DNA from 4 places in the Kitasatospora sp. NPDC101176 genome. Region 3 is predicted to be linked to each of the others. Evidence: riboswitches for the same ligand, from Rfam matches in the RefSeq annotation. Region 3 holds a riboswitch; each other region holds the start of a gene.
The links. A riboswitch is a leader RNA that binds a small molecule or an ion and turns the genes downstream of it on or off. The one in region 3 is predicted to bind cyclic di-AMP.
Positions count from the first base shown of each region.

Region 1: it holds a riboswitch for cyclic di-AMP, as region 3 does, so the genes downstream of both, ACIRS1_RS23220 (transglycosylase family protein) here and ACIRS1_RS14360 (peptidoglycan DD-metalloendopeptidase family protein) in region 3, are expected to answer to the same signal.
Region 2: it holds a riboswitch for cyclic di-AMP, as region 3 does, so the genes downstream of both, ACIRS1_RS00080 (transglycosylase family protein) here and ACIRS1_RS14360 (peptidoglycan DD-metalloendopeptidase family protein) in region 3, are expected to answer to the same signal.
Region 4: it holds a riboswitch for cyclic di-AMP, as region 3 does, so the genes downstream of both, ACIRS1_RS04655 (NlpC/P60 family protein) here and ACIRS1_RS14360 (peptidoglycan DD-metalloendopeptidase family protein) in region 3, are expected to answer to the same signal.

Region 1 is NZ_JBIWPA010000017.1:170,760-174,377, reverse strand. It holds gene eno (phosphopyruvate hydratase) at 1-712, opposite strand, end outside; gene ACIRS1_RS23220 (transglycosylase family protein) at 953-1,864, opposite strand; cyclic di-AMP (ydaO/yuaA leader) riboswitch at 1,866-2,036, opposite strand; gene ACIRS1_RS23215 (cytochrome P450) at 2,247-3,551, opposite strand.
Region 2 is NZ_JBIWPA010000001.1:14,959-18,576, reverse strand. It holds gene ACIRS1_RS00090 (LacI family DNA-binding transcriptional regulator) at 1-281, shown strand, start outside; gene ACIRS1_RS00085 (hypothetical protein) at 399-599, opposite strand; gene ACIRS1_RS00080 (transglycosylase family protein) at 875-2,161, opposite strand; cyclic di-AMP (ydaO/yuaA leader) riboswitch at 2,148-2,349, opposite strand; gene ACIRS1_RS00075 (hypothetical protein) at 2,741-3,618, opposite strand, start outside.
Region 3 is NZ_JBIWPA010000008.1:34,896-38,513, forward strand. It holds gene ACIRS1_RS14355 (MFS transporter) at 6-1,538, opposite strand; cyclic di-AMP (ydaO/yuaA leader) riboswitch at 1,851-2,034, shown strand; gene ACIRS1_RS14360 (peptidoglycan DD-metalloendopeptidase family protein) at 2,037-3,038, shown strand; gene ACIRS1_RS14365 (DUF2470 domain-containing protein) at 3,424-3,618, opposite strand, start outside.
Region 4 is NZ_JBIWPA010000002.1:419,011-422,628, reverse strand. It holds gene ACIRS1_RS04660 (NlpC/P60 family protein) at 1-297, opposite strand, end outside; gene ACIRS1_RS04655 (NlpC/P60 family protein) at 525-1,667, opposite strand; cyclic di-AMP (ydaO/yuaA leader) riboswitch at 1,678-1,831, opposite strand; gene ACIRS1_RS04650 (NlpC/P60 family protein) at 2,179-3,216, opposite strand; gene ACIRS1_RS04645 (NYN domain-containing protein) at 3,415-3,618, opposite strand, start outside.

The DNA of each region.
Region 1 (3,618 bases), on a different contig from region 3:
CGACGTCCCGGCCGGGCACGTAGCCGGCCTTCTGGATGGCCTCGGTGATGAGGTCCAGGGCCTCGCGGTTGCTGTCCAGGTTCGGCGCGAAGCCGCCCTCGTCGCCGAGGCCGGTGGACAGGCCGCGCTCCTTCAGCACGCCCTTGAGGGTGTGGTAGACCTCGACGCCCCAGCGGACGGCCTCGGAGAAGGACTCCGCGCCGATCGGGGCGATCATGAACTCCTGGATGTCGACGTTGGAGTCCGCGTGCGAGCCGCCGTTGAGGATGTTCATCATCGGCACGGGCAGCACGTGGGCGTTCGGGCCGCCCAGGTAGCGGAACAGCGGCAGGTCGCTGGCCTCGGAGGCGGCGTGCGCCACGGCCAGCGAGACGCCGAGGATCGCGTTGGCGCCGAGCGAGGACTTGTCCGGGGTGGCGTCCAGGTCGAGCATGGCCTGGTCGATCAGGCGCTGCTCGGTGGCGTCGTAGCCGACCAGCTCCGGGCCGATCTGCTCGATGACGGCCAGGACGGCCTTCTCCACGCCCTTGCCGAAGTAGCGGTTCTTGTCGCCGTCGCGAAGCTCCAGGGCCTCGAAGGCTCCGGTGGAGGCACCCGACGGGACAGCGGCACGGCCGGTGCTGCCGTCGTCGAGGCCCACCTCGACCTCGACCGTGGGGTTGCCACGCGAGTCGAGGATCTCACGGGCTACGACGACATCGATGGACGGCACGAGGCATCTCCTTGCGGAAGCAGGGTCCGGCTGACGTTGGTGCTGCCGGCGGGACGATTGCGGAGTCGTTACGACCAGAGCCTAACCGCCCGGACCCCCGGGGCCACGCTGGCCTCGGTCCCGTCTCAGCGTGTGGCCGCACTACCCACCGGTAGTTCACCCGCCCGCCCGGGCGAACCGGCCCGAATCCGGGCGGAGGGGGACGGATCCCGCCCCCTCCGCCCGGCGGGCGGGAGCGGCTCAGCCGAGGTGCAGGACCTGGCCGGGCATGATCAGGTTCGGGTCGCCGCCGACGGTGCCGCGGTTGCCGTCGTAGACCGACCGCCAGCCGCCGGTGACGCCCTGGGCGGCGGCGATGGTCGACAGCGTGTCGCCGGACCGGACGGTGTAGTCGTGGCCGCCCTGCGCGGCGGCCGGGGCGGTGCGCACGGCCGGAGCGGGCTGGGCGGCCTGCGGCGCGTAGTGCTGCTGGGCGGCGGCCTGCGGCGCGAACTGCTGGTAGACGCTCTGGTGGCTGGTCCAGTACCAGGTGCCGTTGTTCTGGTACCAGAACACCTTCGCGTCGGCGTCCCAGCCGGCCTTGCCCGAGAAGCCCGGGGCCTGCGGCTGCGCCTGCTGCGGCGCGGGCTGCTGGGCGGCCGGCTTCGGGGCGGCCGGCTGGGCGGGCTTGGCGGCGGGCTGCGCCGGCTTGGCCGCGGGCTGGGCCGGCTTGGCGGCGGGCTTCGCGGCGGCGGGCTTGTCGTCCGAGGAGGTGTCGACGCTCGCCGGCGCGCCGCCCTTGCTCAGGCCGGCCTTCTGCGAGCAGACCGGCCAGGCGCCCGGCCCCTGCGAGGCGAGGACCTTCTCGGCGACGGCGATCTGCTGGCCCTTGCTGGCCTGGTTGGCCTGCGGCGCGTACGCGGTGCCGCCGTACGCCTTCCAGGTGCCGGAGGTGAACTGCAGGCCCCCGTAGAAGCCGTTGCCGGTGTTGATGCTCCAGTTGCCACCGCTCTCGCACTGGGCGACGGAGTCCCAGGCGGAGGCCGGGGCGGCGGAGGCGCCGGTGGCGGTGAGGATCGGCATCGCGAGTCCGACGCCGGCCACACCGGCGACGGCGATGGCCTTCTCGGCCTGGGTACGACGACGGTGGCGGCCAGTTCCAACGAACAGCATGAAGGTCCCTCTCCGCACGCCTGCGAGGTGAGCTGTCGGGTTCGGACCGGGAGGTGGCCCGGCCGCCGTCAGCGGAAACGATTCCGCTCGGGCGGCTTCACCCCAAGCCGTGGGGAAACGGCAACAAACCTGGTTCCCCCGCCCCTGCCCAGGGTTCTGGTCGGTTTCCCGTGACGCGGCGGGCAGGATTCGGCGTCCCGCGCACGAGGTCCGCAGCTGCGAACTCCAGGGAGAGTAGACAGATCCTCAGACCAATCACAAGCTCATATCACCGATATCACACAGAAATCACGACCCGCGCTCGATCGCCCACCAACCGTGCGGCTATGTCCGGATTGATGGAGGTTCAGCCACCGCTCCAACGGCCGCCGGCGACACCCAGTCAGCGTGTCGGAGGGTCCGAAGGTTCCCGGGGGACGGCCGGCGGCGCGTGCGGGGAACGGCTCTCCGGGCTGAATTCCACCGGGAGTTCCCGCAGTCCCCGCATGATCAGGCCACCGCGCCAGCGCAGATTCTCCGGCCTTTCCGCCAACTGCAGATCCGGCAGCCGGGAAAGCAGCGTGGCCAGCGCGCTCCGGCCCTCCAACCGGGCCAGCGGGGCCCCGATGCAGTAGTGGATCCCATGGCCGAAACCCAGGTGCGGGTTGTCCGTTCGCGCCAGGTCCAGGGTGTTCTCGTCCGAGAACCTGGCCGGATCCCGGTCCGCCGCGGCCAGCACCACCAGCACCGGGTCCCCCACCGGGATGTCCACCCCGCCGATCGACACCGGCCGGGTCGCGAACCGCCACGTCGCCAGCTCCACCGGCCCGTCGTAGCGCAGCAGTTCCTCGATCCCGGTCTCCAGCAGCGCGCTCTCGCCGCGCGCCACCGACTCCTGCAGCAGCCTGCGCTGCTCCGGGTTGCGCAGCAGCGCGTACGTCCCGTTGCCGATCAGGTTGACGGTCGTCTCGAAGCCCGCGAACAGCAGGATGAAGGCCATCGCGGCGGCCTCGTTCTCGGTCAGGTGCTCCCCGTGGTCGCTCGCCCGGATCAGGCCCGAGATCAGGTCGTCCCCCAGGTCCGCCCGCTTGCGGTGGATCAGCTCCAGCAGGTACGCCCGCATCCGCTTCACCGCCCGGCCCACGCCGCCGCGCTGGCCGCCGCCGTGCCGGATCATCATCCCCGCCCAGTCGCGGAAGTCGTCCTGGTCCTCGGCCGGCACGCCCAGCATGTCGCAGATCGCGTAGATGGGGAGCGGGAACGCGAACTCGTGGATCAGGTCCGCCGACCCGCGCTGCGCGAAGCCGTCGATCAGGCGGTCCGTGAGCTGCTGCACCCGCGGCTCGAACTCCGCGACCCGGCGCGGCGTGAACGCCTTCGACACCAGGCGGCGCAGCCGGGTGTGGTCCGGCGGGTCGATGTTCAGCAGGTGCGTCATCAGGTCCGCCTGGCGCTCCCCCGGGATGCCGACCCGGCCCGTGCGGTGGGCCTGCTCGCTGTGGTGCGCCGGGTTCTTCGACAGCCGGCCGTCCGCGAGCGCCTGCCGCGCGTCCGCGTACCGGGTCACCAGCCAGGCCTCCACCCCGCTGGGCAGCGTCGTGCGGTGCACCGGGGCGTGCTCGCGAAGCCAGGCGTAGGCGGGGTACGGATCTGCGGCGAACTCCCAGGTGAAGAGCTGCGGGGCGGTGGGGGCGGGCTGCGCTGACATGGACCGACCGTATCCGGTGCACCGGGGCCCGCCGCCCCGCGGACGCGGGTTCCGCGACGGACCCTTG
Region 2 (3,618 bases), on a different contig from region 3:
TGTGCGGCAGCGACATGATGGCCCTCGGGGCGATCCGGGCGGTGCGCCAGCGCGGGCTGTCGGTGCCGCAGGACGTGTCGGTGGTCGGCTTCGACGACTCGCCGCTGATCGCCTTCACCGAGCCGCCGTTGACGACGATCCGCCAGCCGGTCGAGGCGATGGCCACGGCGGCGGTGGACGCGCTGCTGGAGGAGGTCGGCGGCAACGCGGCCCAGCGCGGGGAGTTCATGTTCCAGCCGGAGCTGGTCATGCGGGGCTCGACGGGGGCCTGCGCGCGCTGAGCGACGGGCCGTGGACGGCCGACGGGCCCCGGGGAGCGACCGCTCCCCGGGGCCCGTTTCGCATGGGTGCCGTGTGCCGTGTGCGGGGGTGGCGCGGACGGCGGCGGGTGGGGCGGGTCAGCCCTGCTGGTCGGTGGGGCGGCTGCGGGTGAGCCGCCGGTCGTCGGCGGCGTCGCCGGTCCGGGTCCCGGTGCGGCGGCCGCGGGCCAGGTAGTCCCGCAGGACCAGTTCGACGGCGTCCTGCGGGTTCTTGGTGCCGGAGAGCAGCATCGCGTCGATCGCGAGGTTGGCGTCGAGTGTGACGGTGACCTGGGCCATGGTGGCTCCTCCTCGGGTGCAGAGCAGCAGCATGCCCGTTGTGGCCGGCTTTGACCATGACCTTCGGCCGGCGGAGGGCGGGTACGCCGGAACCCCCGGGGGAGAGCGATCGGGCTCTCCCCCGGGGGTTCCGTGCGGCGGGCGACGGGGGCGGGTGACAGATGACAGGTTTCAGATGATGAAATCTGTCGGCTGAAATCTGAAATCTGAAATCTGTCAGCCGTCAGCCGTCAGCCGTCGGCTGTGCCGTGCTGCCCGTGGCCCGCCGGCGTGCCTCAGACCCGGCCGGCGAAGTCCGGGGCCCAGTTGGCGACGGTCTGCTCGCGCACGCCCGAGCTCGGGTTGGCGGCCTCGACGTACTTGCCGCCGCCGACGTAGATCGCGACGTGGTAGACGCCGGAGTCCTGGCCGTTGTTGGACCAGAACAGCAGGTCGCCCGGCTGCAGGTTGTCCAGCGAGACGTGGGTGCTGGCGGCGGCCTGGTCGGCGGCCACGCGCGGGATGGAGACGCCCGCGGCGCGCAGCGCGGCCTGGGTCAGGCCGGAGCAGTCCCAGCCGCCGTTGCCGGTGCCGCCGTAGACGTAGGCCTGGCCGACCTTCGACTCGGCGAAGGAGACCGCGGCGGCCATGCTGCCGGTGGCGGCCTGGGCCGGGGCCTGGGCGGCCGGGGCCTGGGTCTGCGCGGCCGGCTTGGCGTTCACGGCACCGCCGTCGGTGGTCTGGCCGGACTTCTTCGAACGGTCGAACCAGCTGAAGTCCGAGCCGGACTTGGTCGCGGTGGCCGCCTGCCGGCCCTGGCCGGCGTCCTTGAAGGACAGGTGCTGGCCCGGGTAGATGGTGTTCGGGCCGTCGGTCAGGGTGCCGCGGTTGAGCTCGTAGAGCCGCTGCCAGCCGCCGTCGATGTTGTGCTTGTCGGCGATGGAGGACAGCCAGTCGCCGGCCACGACGGTGTAGTCGTCGCTCTCGGCCTGGGCGCCGCCCTGGGCCTGCTCCTGGTGCTTCTGGGTCCAGGTGCTCTTGGCGGAGTCGCCGGAGGTCTGCTCCTGGGCCGGCGCGGCCGGCTTGGCGGCCGGGGCGGGGGTCTGCGCGGGCTTGGCGGCCGGGGCGGGCTTGGTGGCCGTCGCACCGGCGGTGGAGCCCGCGGAGGTGTCGACGGCGGCCGGGGCGCCGCCCTTGGTCAGGCCGGCCTGGACCGAGCAGACCGGCCAGGCGCCGGGGCCCTGCGAGGCGAGGACCTTCTCGGCGACGGCGATCTGCTGGTCCTTGGTGGCCAGGTTGGCCTGCGGGGCGTACGCGGTGCCGCCGAAGGCGGCCCAGGTGCTGGAGGTGAACTGCAGGCCGCCGTAGAAGCCGTTGCCGGTGTTAATGCTCCAGTTGCCGCTGCTCTCGCACTGGGCGACCTTGTCCCAGGTCGCGACGGAGGCGGCGGAGGCGGTGCCGGTGGTGAGGCAGGGGATCGTGAGGCCGACGCCCGCGACGCCGATGGCGGCGATGACGCGGCGGGTGCGGCTGGACAGACGGGTGCCGTTGGTGGGCAGCATGAAGACGCGGTCCTCTCCCACGCCTGCGAGGTGAGCTGTCGGATTCGGGCTGGAGTTGCCCGGCCGCGCTGTGGACGCGACTTCACCCCTAGCCCTGAACCGTTCCTGGGAACGGTCCGGGGCGACTTACCTGTGGGTCCCCCGCTCCTGCCGTGGTGCGTTTTCGCGCTGCCAGGGCATCCGACGGCAGGACTCGGCGTTGCGGATGAACTGGGTCCGTGTGGTCACGAACGGGGAGCACGTTAAGCAGACTTAAGTTCAAACCGCAAACACTGTGATGCGCATCACGGTTTGGCGAGAATGATCGTTTCCGTCGTCCGTCATGATCCGAAATGATCGTTTTCCCGCAACGGCGCTACGGGTGCGCACAACTGGCCGTGCCTCAGGAAACGGCTGACGGCGCGTCGGGGTGCGATCGGGTGCGTCCGCGATGCGGGAGGCGCGGCCGATTCCCGGCCGCCGGCCCGCGCCCCGGGCAGAACCGATCAAACATCGACAGAACGGACATCACACCTATTCACCCCTTAACTCCCGTACGGGGCAAGCCGGAAGGGCCCGGAACGAAGCCGTTCCGGGCCCTTCGGTGCGCGTGGTGTCCCGCTACTGCTCCTCGGGCCCCCCGGCGGCGGCGTGGGCGCCGTGGGTGCCCTCAGCGGCCTCCGCAGCGGCCTCCGCCTCGGCCTGGGCCAGCTCCTCCGGGGAGGGCGCCGGCAGCGCGGCCAGGTAGGTCGAGGCGATCAGCTGGCCGACCGTCGGGTAGGCGCCCAGCGGAGCGGCGGACGGGCAGCCCGTCTCCTCGGCGGCCGTCGCGAGCAGCTCGGAGTCGGCCTCCGGGCCGATCACCAGCGGGGCCAGCGCGGGGCGCAGGGAGCCGGTCTCCTTGAGGTGGTTGACGGCCGCGGCCACCGAGCCGGGCACGTCGAGCGCGGCGGGGATGACCGGGACGGCCAGCCGGGCCGCCAGCAGTACGCCGGTGATGCCGGCCGCCGCGGCGGCCTCCTCGCCGCCGACGGTGGTCAGGACCACGCCGTCCGCGGCGGTCGCGATGGCGAACAGTCGGGCCCGGTCGGCGCGGGCCAGTCCGGCCTCGGACAGACGCACGTGGACGGCCTCGGCGAGCAGCGGGTGCGGGCCGAGCACGTCGGTGACGGACGCGCCGTACTCCGCGGCGAGGGCGTGGAGTTCGGTCAGGAAGCCGTGCGGGCCGGGGACCAGCGGGACCACGACGGGCACCGGCAGGCCGGCCTCGGCGGCCATGGCCAGGAGCTCGGCGACGGTGCGGTCCTCGCTGTCGTCGGCCTCGGTGTTCCCACCGGGGAGGTAGCCGACCGCGGTGCGGACGCCGGCCTGCTCGCTGCGGACGATCGACAGCAGTTCCTCGACGACCGAGCGGGACTCGGGCCCTGCGGTCGCGGGCACGGCCAGCACCAGGGCCGGGGCGCCGGTCGGAATCTCGGGGCGCTCGGGACGGCGGTGGC
Region 3 (3,618 bases):
TCGCCTCAGCCCGACGAGGGCCCCGCCGCCGTTCCGGTGGCGGGGCCCTCGTCCGTGTGCACGTGGCCCGGGTCGAGCGGCGGGGTGGTGCCGCAGGTCCACGCGCAGTCCGGCTCGGCGACGGGGTGGTCCTCCGGCGCGAGCACGTTTCCGCGGACGGTGGCGAGGGCGGTCAGCCCGCCGGCGCAGAGCAGACCGGCACAGATCAGCATCGCGGTGTGGAAGGCGGAGTCCACCGCGGACGGCACCCGGTAGGCGTCGCCGCTGAGCCCGGCGAGCGCCGGCAGGGCGGCGACCGCGAGCAGACCGGCCGCGCGGGCGGCGGCGTTGTTGACCCCGCTGGCGATGCCCGCGTGCCGCACCTCGACCGCGGCCAGCACCGTCGCGGTCAGCGGCGCCACCAGCAGGGTCATCCCGCAGCCCATCACCGTCACGGCCGGCAGCACGTCTGCCCAGTAGGTGGAGCCGGCGCCGATGCGCAGCATCAGCAGCACCCCGGCGGCGCACAGCAGCGGCCCGACGGTCAGCGGGATCCGCGGGCCGATCCGCTTGCCCAGCCGCCCGGCGCGCGCCGAGAACGTGAGCATCAGCACGGTGATCGGGACCAGGGCGAGGCCGGAGACCAGGGGGGAGAAGCCCGAGACGATCTGCAGCTGCACGACCAGCAGGAAGAACACCCCGCTGAACGCCGCGTAGACGCACAGGGTGACCAGGTTCACGGCGGTGAACAGCCGGGAGGAGAAGAGGCCGAGCGGCAGCATCGGCTCGGCGGCGCGGCGTTCGACCGTGAGGAAGGCCGCGCCGAGCACCAGCCCGACCGCTCCGGCGAGCCAGACCGCGGGGGAGAGGCCCTCCCCGGCGGCGGTCAACGCGTAGGTGAGCGCACCGAGGGCGAGCGCGGCGAGCAGCGCGCCGAGGACGTCGAAGCGGCCGGTGGCGCTCTCGTCCCGGCTCTCCGGGACGTGCCGGGCGGCGACCGCGACGACGGCGGCCGCCAGCGGCAGGTTGAGCAGGAAGATCCACCGCCAGCCGGGGCCGTCCACCAGCCAGCCGCCGAGGAACGGGCCGACCGCCGCCGACACGCCGCCGAGCCCCGACCACAGGCCGACCGCCGCCGAGCGGTCCTCCGGGTGGAAGACGGCCTGCAGCATGGCGAGCGAACCGGGGGTGAGCAGCGCGCCGCCGATGCCCTGCACGGCGCGGGCCGCGACCAGCACCTGGATGGTGGGGGCGGCGGCGCAGGCCGCCGAGGCGGCGGCGAACCAGACCACCCCGATCAGGAACACCCGGCGCCGGCCGTACCGGTCGCCGAGCGCGCCGCCGAGCAGGATCAGCCCGGCGAGCGTCAGCAGATAGGCGTTCAGGGTCCATTGCAGGGAGGCGAGGGAGGCACCGAGGTCGGTGCCGATCCGGGGCAACGCGACGTTCACCACGGTGCCGTCGAGCATCGCCATGCTGGAGCCGAGCACGGTTGCCAGGAGTACCCAGCGTCCCTGCGCGGTGCCCAGGCGCAGGGTGCCGGCCGCGGAGGTGGCCACGGCCCGATCCTGCGCCCCGCGGGGCCCGCGTGACAAGGGTCACCGGGGGGTGTGTCGACGGTGTGCGGTGCGTGAGCGAACGGTCGCGCAGCGGTGGCGGGATCGGCGCAGCGTCGTGGATCAGTGGCGCCGGGTGAATGGATTGTGCACGCACGGTGCAGCCGATCATTCGGAGTGTCACGGCCCCGGCGGGGATGGTTGTCCGTTCAAGAGATCGACATTGCTTCACCCGGACGGATGGGTTTTAGTTCAGCGACCGCCCGGCCAGTCCGGACGGATCCGCCGGGTGGAACGCCGAATCCTGCCGCTGCCCGGTGGTTCGAACTGAACTCTGTACGGCAGGAGCGGGGGACCCACAGGTAAGTCGCCGGACCGGGATCGGCACGCGCTTCGCGTACCGGATCCCAGGGCCGGCTTGGGGTGAAGCCGCGCATGCGGCCGGGCAACTCCAGCCCGAACCCGACAGCTCACCTCGCAGGCGTCGGAGAGGAAACTTCCATGCCTGCTCAGGCTCGTCGTATCGCCCTGCCCCGCGCCGCCCGCATCGGCATCGCCACCGCGGTCACCGGGGTCTCCTTCGCCCTTCCGCTCGTGGCCGCCGTGAGCGCCCAGGCGCACACCGCCCCGGCCGCCCCGGCCGCGCAGAGCTCCACCTGGACCGGCGCCACCAGCGTCGACGCCAAGCCGGCCGCCCCGGCCGCCGCTCCCGCCACCGCCCCGGCCCAGGCCGAGAGCTACCGCGTCGTCAGCGGTGACACCCTGTCGAAGATCGCCGACGCCAAGCACGTCGACGGTGGCTGGCAGGCGCTGTACGAGCACAACCGCTCGGTCGTCGGCGGCAACCCGAACCTGATCTTCCCGGGTCAGCACCTCTCGATCGCCGGCCACGCCGCGCCGTCCGCGGACGCCGCCCCGGCGAAGCCCGCCGCCCCGGCCGCCCCGGCCAAGCCCGCCGCCCCGGCCAAGCCGAAGGCCCAGGTGCAGGCCAAGACCGAGGCTGCCAAGCCGTCCGCCCCGGTCCAGACCCAGGTGCAGACCGCCGCCCCGAAGCCGGCCGCCGCCGTCACCGCCGCCCCTGCGGCCGCCAGCACCTCGGGCTTCGTCGCCCCGCTGGCCAACCCGAAGCTGGGCACCGCCTACGGCGTGGCCGGTTCGATGTGGGCCTCCGGCCACCACACCGGCCAGGACTTCGTCGCCTCCACCGGCACCCCGCTGCGCGCCGTCGCCAACGGCGTCGTGGTGAAGGCCGGCAACGGTGGCGCCTACGGCAACGAGGTCGAGATCAAGCTCGCCGACGGCCACTACGCCGAGTACGCGCACCTCTCCTCGATCGGCGTGTCGATGGGTCAGACCGTCACCGTCGGCCAGCAGATCGGCCTCTCCGGTGCGACCGGCAACGTGACCGGCCCGCACCTGCACTTCGAGATCCGCACCGGCTCCGAGTACGGCTCGGACATCGACCCGGTCGCCTACCTGCGGGCGCACGGCGTCGCTCTCTGACCCTGACGGGTCGAGGGCCCGGTCCCGCCGGACGGGCCCTTCGGGACTACCGCTGATGCGGGGCGAAACGATCCTCCGGGATGGTCATGTCGGGTGACCGCTCGACCGGGTGATCGCCGCAACGGCGGACATGGGCGCGGGACACGCCCAGGCCGGCCCGGCTCGCGAGACCTCCCTCGCGAGCCGGGCCGGCCGCTGCCGTTTCCGCCGCCGTTTCCAGGGGCGTTCCCGGGGGCGTTCCCGGTGCGTCTCCGCTTCCGGCGCCGGCGCGCGCAACGGGCGGACGGCGCCGGGGGTGTGACGTCGGCCCCGCGGCCGTCCGCCGGGTGCTGCCCGGCGGACGGCCGCCTGCCGCCTGTCGGGTGCCGTTCGCCGGGCTGCGGGTTCAGAGCCGGTGGACGGGCAGGCCCTGCTCCGCGGCGTTCAGCAGCTCGTGCACCCGCTGGCCGAACTCCTCGGTGTCGGCGACGGGTTCGGGGAAGACCAGGCGGACGTCGCGGTGGCCGTGCGGGTGGTCCAGGCGCAGCACCAGGCCGTGCCGGTCCAGGGCGAGCGGCCGGACGTCCGGCCGCCCGGCGAG
Region 4 (3,618 bases), on a different contig from region 3:
GTCGCCGCGCAGCTGGTTGAGCTGTTCCTGGCCGACGGCGATCTCGCCCTGGAGGACGGTGGTCTCGCCCTGGAGGCGCTGCTGGGCCTCCAGGGCGGCGTTGTACCGCTCGGACGCCTGCTCGGCCTCGTCGTAGAGCTGTTCGACCTGCGCCTTGACGTCCTTGCGGCTGGGCGGCTCGGGGGCCCCGGGGGCGGCCTGGGCACTGCCGCCGGTCGTGACGCCCAGGGCGGTGGTGGCGGCCGCGGTCAGCACCAGCGCACGGGCGAGCAGTTGGGAACGGCGGTGCACGGGCATGGCGGCGGCGGCTCCAGTCCTGCGGCACGGCCCCGCCGCCGCACCCGGTGGGCGGTCTGGAAGCGGGAGTCCGGTGGCAGACGTTAGCGAGTCCGGGCAAGCGAGTCCAAACCCCTCCGGACCCGAATATTCGACCACCAATCGGACACCCATCCGTGCCCGGTGGAAAAGCCGCAGGCCCGGCCCTCCGTGACGGAGGGCCGGGCCCGGGTGCTCCGGAGTGGGGATCAGACCCGCACGATGGAGGCCAGCGGCATGTTGGAGACCGCCTCGTAGCGCACCGAGGCACCCGGCTTGGGCGCGTGCAGCACCTGGCCGTTGCCGGCGTAGATCCCCACGTGGTGGGCGTCGCTGTAGAAGATGAGCAGGTCGCCGGGCTGCGCCTGGGAGAGGTCGCTGCCGATCCGGGTGCCGGCACCGGCCTGCTCCTGGGAGGTCCGCGGGAGCGACACGCCGGCCTGGTTGAACGCCCAGACCATCAGGCCCGAGCAGTCGAACGAGCTGGGGCCGGTGGCGCCGTAGACGTACGGCGAGCCGACCTTGGTGGCGGCGATGGACAGCGCCGCGGCACCGCGGGAGCTGCCGGCGGCGACCGGCTTGGGGGCGGGCGCCGAGGTGGTCGGGGCGCTCAGGTCGGTGCGGTTGCTGTCCCGCGAGGAGCGGTCGGCGGCCTGCTGCGCGGCCTGCTGCTGGGCGGCCTTCGCGGCGGCGTCGGCCTTGGCCTTGGCCTCGGCGGCGGCCTTCTCCTCGGCCGCGCGGAGCGCCTGGCGCTCCTGCTCGGTCAGCGTGTTGAGGAGGTCCTGCGCGGCCTTGAGCTTGCCCTGGACCTCGTCCTTGGCGGCCTTCAGCTGCTGAGTGGTGGTCTCCATCTCGGCGAGCTTGCCCTGGGCCTCGGTGCGCACCTGGTCGAGCTTGCGCTGCTCGTCCTGGAGCTGCTTCAGCTGCCCCTTCTGGGTGTCACCGGCCTGGTTCAGCGTGCCGGCCTGGTTGAGGAAGTTGTCCGGGCTCGCGGAGAACATCAGCTGGACGGTCTGGGATATGCCGCCGTTGCGGTACTGCTCGCCGGCGATCTCGGCCAGGCCGCCCTGCAGGTCGGTCACCTGCGCCTGCTGCCGCGCCACCTGGTCCTGCAGGCCGGTGACCTGCTTCTGCAGCTCCTGCTGCTTCTCCTGGGCGGCGTTGAGCTTCTCGGTGGCGACCTCGGCCTGCTCGTTGAGCTGGTCGACCTGCTCCTTGACCTGGTCCTTGGTCGGCTGCGGGTCGGCGTGGGCGCCGGACTGCGCGGACAGCGCGACCGCCGCGGCGGCGACACCGGTCAGGATCGACACCCGGGCGCGGCCGGCGGGCTTGGGACGACGATGGGACGCCACGAAGGCGGGCTCCTTCTTCCTACGTCCGCCTACCGGGTGAGCTGACGGGTTCGGGCCGGAAGCGGGCCCTACGACGCCTCACGGCCGTTCCACCGGCCGACCTGACGCCGATTCACCCCGGAGGAACGTGGTTCCCCGGCTCCGCTCCACAGCGCCCCCGAACACTGGGCTCCCCGCCGGGCGGCCCTTCGGGCTGCCCCGCTGCTTCGCGAACTCGACGGAAACCACCGCCGCCACCCTGGCTGGGCGATCGACAGTGCGGTGGTTCGAGGCACGACCCTAGTAACTGAACCGTGATCCGTTCAAATCCTTGTCAGAAAAAAGATGGAAGAAGACCCAAGTTCATTTGTGAATATGACCGATGGTGATCACCACCGCACGCAAAGCTGATCGGCTTTCACCGCAAGGCCGTTCAGGACCCCTGGGGCGCGCAGAAATCCGAACGCCACCCCCGGTCGGGAGTGGCGGGGATCACAGGGTCGGCGACGGCCCCGCGGCGGCTGTCCCGCCGTCAGACCCGGCGGATGGTGTTGATCGGCATCGCGTCGGCCTTCATCACCTTCACCACGTCACCGGTGTGCGGGGCGTGCACCACCATGCCGTTGCCGATGTACATCCCGACGTGGTGCCGGTCGCTGCCGTAGATCACCAGGTCGCCCGGCTGGGCCTGGTCCAGCGAGGGCACCCGGGTGCCGACGTTGCCCTGCTCCTGCGAGGTGCGCGGCAGCGAGACGCCGGCCTGGGCGTACGACCAGACCATCAGGCCCGAGCAGTCGAAGGTGGTCGAGCCGGTGGCGCCCCAGACGTACGGCGAACCCTGCTTGCTCATCGCCTTGGCGACGGCCACGGCCGCGTACCCGCTCGCGGGCGGCAGGCTGCTGAGGTCGACCCGGTCCGCGCCGCGCGAGGCCCGGTCGTCCTGCGCCTGCTGGGCGCGCAGCGCGGCCCGCTCGGAGGCGCTGAGCGAGTTCAGCAGGTCCTGGGCGGCCTTGAGCTTCTGGTTGACGTCCGACTTGGCCTGGTTCAGGTCCTTGGTCGTGGAGTCCAGCGAGGCCAGCACGGCGGCGGCCTCGGCCTTCTCCTGGTCCAGCCGGCGCTGCTGGTCCAGCAGCCCCTTGAGCGCCTCGGCCTGGCTGGTGCTGGCCTGCTGGACGCTGGAGGCCTTGTCCAGGTACCCGGACGGGTCGGAGGAGAGCATCAGCTGGACGGACGGGTCGATGCCGCCGGTGCGGTACTGCTCGCCCGCCACCTCGGCCAGGCCCGTCTGCAGCTGGGTCATCTGCTCCTGGCTGCGGGCCACCTGGTCCTGCAGCTGGTCGGCCTGCTTGCGGAGCTGGTCGGACCGCTCCTTGGCGCCGTTGTACTTCTCGGCCGCCTGCTCCTGCTCCTGCTGGAGCTGGTCGATCTGCGCCTTGACGTCCGTCTTGTTCGGCTGGGGCGCGGCGTGCGCGGCCACCTGGGCGGAGAGGGCGACCGCGGTCGCAGCAGCAGCGGTGAGCACGGAGACCCGCGCGCGGCTCGGCTGCTTGGGACGGCGGTGGGAGGCCAAGGACCGGCTCCTTCTTCCATCGGCCTCACCCGATCAGGTGAGAATCCGGAAAATAGGTTTGACGCCAGACCCTAGTGAAGATCCAAGGGATTTTCCACTCCCCCGATGGCGTGAACTCCACCCTCCCGCTGACTTCACGAGATCCCCACACCACCCCGAACCGGTCGCTGACCAGCCGTCATCCCGCCCGGGCGGGGTTCAGGGCCGCGCCAGGCGGTTCAGCAGCAGCACCGACGCCACCGGGCGTGCGCCCGCCTTCCGCACGCCCTCGGCCACCTCGCGGTCGGTGGACACCACCACCACCGGACGGCCCTGCGGCTCGGCCCGCACCAGACGCCGGATCAGCTCGTCCGCCGTCTCACCGGTCCGGCTGAACCGCACCCGCACCCCGCGCGGTGGCGC